One region of the Paenibacillus sp. JT22N12 genome, then DNA from elsewhere that is predicted to be linked to it. Evidence: predicted binding sites of a transcription regulator. Region 1 holds the regulator's gene; the other holds the start of a gene.

The links. Region 1 encodes CtsR, which represses protease genes until heat stress. Its sites were predicted from a motif close to ATGGTCAATAAAGGTCAAACA; they were not measured.
Region 2: the regulator CtsR is predicted to act here: its motif matches at 1,248-1,268, upstream of clpP (ATP-dependent Clp endopeptidase proteolytic subunit ClpP).

What each region holds. Positions count from the first base shown of each region.
Region 1 is NZ_JBWDNU010000022.1:60,001-62,405, forward strand. It holds gene AC0YOA_RS36450 (protein arginine kinase) at 1-701, opposite strand, end outside; gene AC0YOA_RS36455 (UvrB/UvrC motif-containing protein) at 770-1,291, opposite strand; gene AC0YOA_RS36460 (CtsR family transcriptional regulator) at 1,402-1,869, opposite strand.
Region 2 is NZ_JBWDNU010000004.1:24,481-26,885, reverse strand. It holds gene AC0YOA_RS15830 (sugar-binding transcriptional regulator) at 1-896, opposite strand, end outside; tRNA gene AC0YOA_RS15825 (tRNA-Arg) at 1,129-1,203, shown strand; gene clpP (ATP-dependent Clp endopeptidase proteolytic subunit ClpP) at 1,408-1,989, shown strand; gene sda (sporulation histidine kinase inhibitor Sda) at 2,254-2,405, shown strand, end outside.

The DNA of each region.
Region 1 (2,405 bases):
ATTTGTTTGGCTACGCTGTGCAAATTATCGATGATCTCTTCCTCGGATTGTCCCAGCGTAATCTGATTGGATACCTGAAACAAATTGCCTAACGCTTCACTGCCTTCTCCGTAAATTCCCCGCACTGCCAGCCCTACTTGAGTAATTGCCGTCAAAATACGGTTGATCTGATGCGTCATGACAAGCGCAGGCAAATGCATCATGACCGAAGAACGAATACCTGTACCGACGTTCGTCGGACAACTGGTCAGATAACCACGGCGTTCATCAAAGGCGTAATCGGTTGCTTCTTCAAAAATATCGTCAATGCGGTTAGCCAAGCTCCAGGCTTCTTTTATTTGAAAACCGGGATACAAGCATTGGATCCGCAGATGATCCTCTTCATTCACCATGATACTGACGGATTCGTTTTCACTTAATATAAGTGCCCCGCAGCGTGACTCATTCGCAAGGTTCGGACTTATGAGATGCTTCTCAACGAGCACTCTGCGTTCAAGCTCGCTCAGCTCGGAAAGCTCAATCGTCTCAAACCGGTCAATCTCACCCAGCTCGGGAGAAGATCCCATAGCGGTGAGATTCTCCATAACCTCCTGCGCCTGTTCGTTTGTGGCGAGCATCGGAAAAGGATGGCTCCGTAAATTACGGGCGATCCGAACTCGACTGCTGATAACAATATCTGAATCAGGCCCAGCTTCTCTCATCCATTCACTTAAGGCTTCCTGTACAAAAGATCGCTCCGACAAAAACGGTTCCTCCTTCCGTGCTTAGCCTAAACATCTGTAACCTTACCTTCCAGTTCACGAATCTGGTCGCGGATTTTAGCTGCGTTCTCAAACTCCTCGCATTCTATTCGCTGCTGCAGATCGGCCCGAAGGTCCTCAATTTCACGCTTGAGCTGAATTTGTCCGCCCGTACGCTTCGGAATCTTGCCGACATGCGACGAGTTGCCGTGAACACGCTTGAGAATCGGATCCAGCTTGCTGCCAAAAGTCGTGTAGCATTCGCTGCAGCCGAACCGTCCCATCTTGCTGAACTGTGTATAGGTAAGACCACATGTTTCACAGCGTAATTGCTGCGGCCTTGCACCAAAGGCGTTTACTCCGCTTGCAGGTTCAAAGTCGAGCAGTCCGGATAACAAACTGTGAATGGAGAATCCGTTGGATACACCCGGCAACCCTTCTCCTTTTTCACGTGCGCAGGATTCGCAAATATGAAATTCCGTTTTTTCTCCATTTACAATTTTCGTAAAATGAAGTGAAGCCGGTTTATTACCGCATTCCTGACAAAGCATTCCGTACTATCCCTCCTCCTGCAAGGTTCAAGAAAAATCGCATCCATGGTTCTCATTCTCCCATTAAGGTTAAGCAAGTTCAAGCTGACCTTATAGGAGTGAAGCAGTACTCATCGGGATTTGACGAGCAATGTAATCAACATCGCTTTCAGGAGTCGCGCCCTTATTTCATCCCGCAAGGGGAGCTTTACGGCGATCGCTTCACGGGAGATTGCAGCCCTCAGCAGATTGCCTTCCCGCTTGGATACAAGCTGCGCTTCTTCCAGCTGATAAATAAGCCCCTCGGCCGCTCCTTGATCCACCTGATCGCCAATGGTCTGAGCAATATGCCCTTGGATGACCGTTAACGTCGGCAGCTCAATGCGTTGAATACGGATATATCCGCCTCCACCGCGCTTACTTTCAACAAAGTAGCCCTTCTCCAGTGTAAACCGGGTGCTGATTACGTAATTAATTTGTGAAGGAACACAGGAAAAGCGATCCGCCAAATCATTACGCTGCAATTCAACCGCACCATCGGAGCTCTCCTGCAGCATATGCTTCAAATACTGCTCAATGAGATCGGAAATGTTGCGCATTTCACCAACCTCCCTAAAATGCAACCAACAACAGCTAAGCAGTCAAGCAGCATCAAAATCATTCAATATTCTAATTAATTGACTTTGACTTTCTTTGACTTTAACTTTATTATACGCATTTTTTTTAAAACGTCAAGCCGCGTGTCTTGGTTTTCTGATCTGCTATTAGCTTGGGCGTATCTGCCGCTTTTATACGTCAGAATGTTCATTACTTGATACCGGACAAAGCAAAAGATCTTTGCGGCTTGAAGGGAGGCTGTTCTATTCTTTACCTTTTCTGGGCCGCTGCCGAAACATTTGCTTAATTGACTTCACGCTGAACCAGCTAATTTGTACAATTAAAATTAAATAAAGCGAATAATTAAAGATGTGAAATATCGGTATCCTTTTCTTGCTACTTTGATGCACTCTTCAATATTGACGACTACGATTAAAAAGTTTCATCTTATACGGAAACAAGCCAGCAGACAACAAAAAACCGACCGCAGAACTGCGGTCGGCTTCTCGTGCTTGGCAACGTCCTACTCTCCCAGGAC
Region 2 (2,405 bases), on a different contig from region 1:
TCCGTCTCCATAATATCCTCCAGGCGCAGTCCCGCCGTCGGCATCTTATGAACAACCGCCCCATCACGGTCAAAATAATACCCAAAGGATTCGGCAAGCGCGCCTTCAGCAGTCATGGCTGCAATAACTTCCTCATTAACCCGTCTTCGCCGTGCCATGACCATAGCGTCTCCGATGCCGTGGATGACAATGCGCGCGCTGCGGATCACATCGACAATCTCGCGAATATTTGGTTCCTGCATGAGTGTCAGATAGGCTTCCTCACCCAAATGATCGGGTACATGCAGCAGCCTGTACTGGGCTCCTGTACGCTTGGCCATTGTGGAAGCAATCGTGTTCGCCTGATAATCCAGACTCTCGCCCAATCCTCCGCGCGCCGGTACGAACCAGTTTCCCTTCAAAGGTGTCTGAGTGGTTAATTGATTGGCCACCGAAGCGAGCGTCGAACCGCCGGTTACAGCGACGACATCGTCCTTGTTCATCATCTTGCGGAGTGCGGCGCATCCGGCCTTCCCAAGCTCGCGCTTGGTATGCACAGAGGAATCCGAGTCACCCGGGACAATCCACACATGCTTGAGTCCAAAATACTTGCGAAGCCGCTGCTCCAGCTCCGTGAGGCCGAACATCTCCTTATAGAAGGGCTCCATATCCTCCAGAAGCCGTCTTCCGGAATCGCTGATGCGCATACCTGCCGTTTCGACGTGAAGCAGGCCCTGCTCCTTCAGAAAGTCCGTCTCGGCCCTCAGCACACGTTCCGACAAATCAAGCGATGCTGCAAGCGTCCGCCGGCCAATCATGTCGGATAACATCACCTGCCTGAGAATGAGATATCTTTTTTTCATGACGGCAAGCAGATCCGGCAGCAGCTGCTGCTGAATTTCGATGAGAGATTGCATCTTTCAACATCAACTCCAGTTGCGCCGAATTCGGTATCCGGTTCTCGTGGACATTTTTCGTCCCGCATGATCATTTTAAGTCCCACCGTTATTGTACTCCAAAATATCATGAGGGGCAAGTCAGGTTTAACGGAAGAAACCGCTTTCCGTCACGATTTACACAAATTTATCTTTGCATAAGCCCTTGCTTTTCTTCCAGCAATCACATATACTTATTTTCGCTATCACATTTGCGCCCGTGGTCCAATGGATATGACGTAGGCCTCCGGAGCCTGAGATCGAGGTTCGATTCCTCGCGGGCGCGCCATATAAAACACATCTGCCGGCATCTGCCGGTTTTTTAATACCACTAATTTGACCATCTTTGACTTTTAAAAAACAATGGTTTATGATGTGGATATACAGCTGATCTAACAAGCCGATGTTTTGGATACGGGCCGTGTGCCCGCGAAAAAGCTTATACAGCAGAAGAGCAGCGCATAACACTTATTAGGAGGGAATTACTTTGGAAATGAACTTTGTACCTATGGTTATTGAGCAGAGCAACCGCGGCGAGCGCGCTTACGATATATACTCCCGCTTGCTGAAAGACCGCATTATTTTCCTTGGCACTCCTGTGAATGACATTGTCGCTAATTCCATCATCGCACAGCTGCTGTTCCTGGCTGCGGATGATCCTGAGAAGGATATCTCGCTTTACATCAACAGTCCTGGCGGCTCGGTCTCTGCAGGTCTGGCTATCTTTGATACCATGCAGTTCATCAAACCAAGCGTATCCACCATATGTGTCGGTATGGCTGCTTCCATGGGCGCTTTCCTGCTTGCTGCCGGCGAAAAAGGCAAAAGACATGCGCTGCCCAACAGCGAAGTCATGATTCACCAGCCGCTGGGCGGAGCGCAAGGACAAGCGAGTGATATCGAGATCCGCGCCAAGCATATCTTGAAAACGCGCGATACCTTGAACAAAATCCTGGCCGAGCGTACAGGTCAGCCGCTTGAGAAAATCGAGCGCGACACCGATCGCGATTATTTCATGTCTGCTGCCGATGCACAGGCTTACGGTCTGGTCGATAAAGTTATTGAGAAGCTGTAAGGTTTCCTAAATCCGATACCGCCATTCCGGTTTTTCCCTTATATAACGAAAGAGAAGAGTGCCGATCCAGAAAATGGACCTGCACTCTTTCTTTATCCTTAGACATAGCTCCTTTATCACAGAATTTGACTAATGTCAAGAAAAATTCGGCGCGTTGAATTGGTAACGACTCCATTAATTTTTCATGTTAATATGTACTAAATGATTCCAGATTCACCGACACTTAGGCTGTTATTGAAATCTAACAAACGGAGTTGCACACGCATGAAACTATCAAATCCTTTCGCAAGCGTGCGAAATTTCATCCGTCCCAGTGAACCTGGTTACATTTACAACCATTTCACGCCAGCATTTGATCGTTCCTTTGATCAATCTGTTACCCTACATGAAAATCGCAAATCTTATTTGCCGATGCA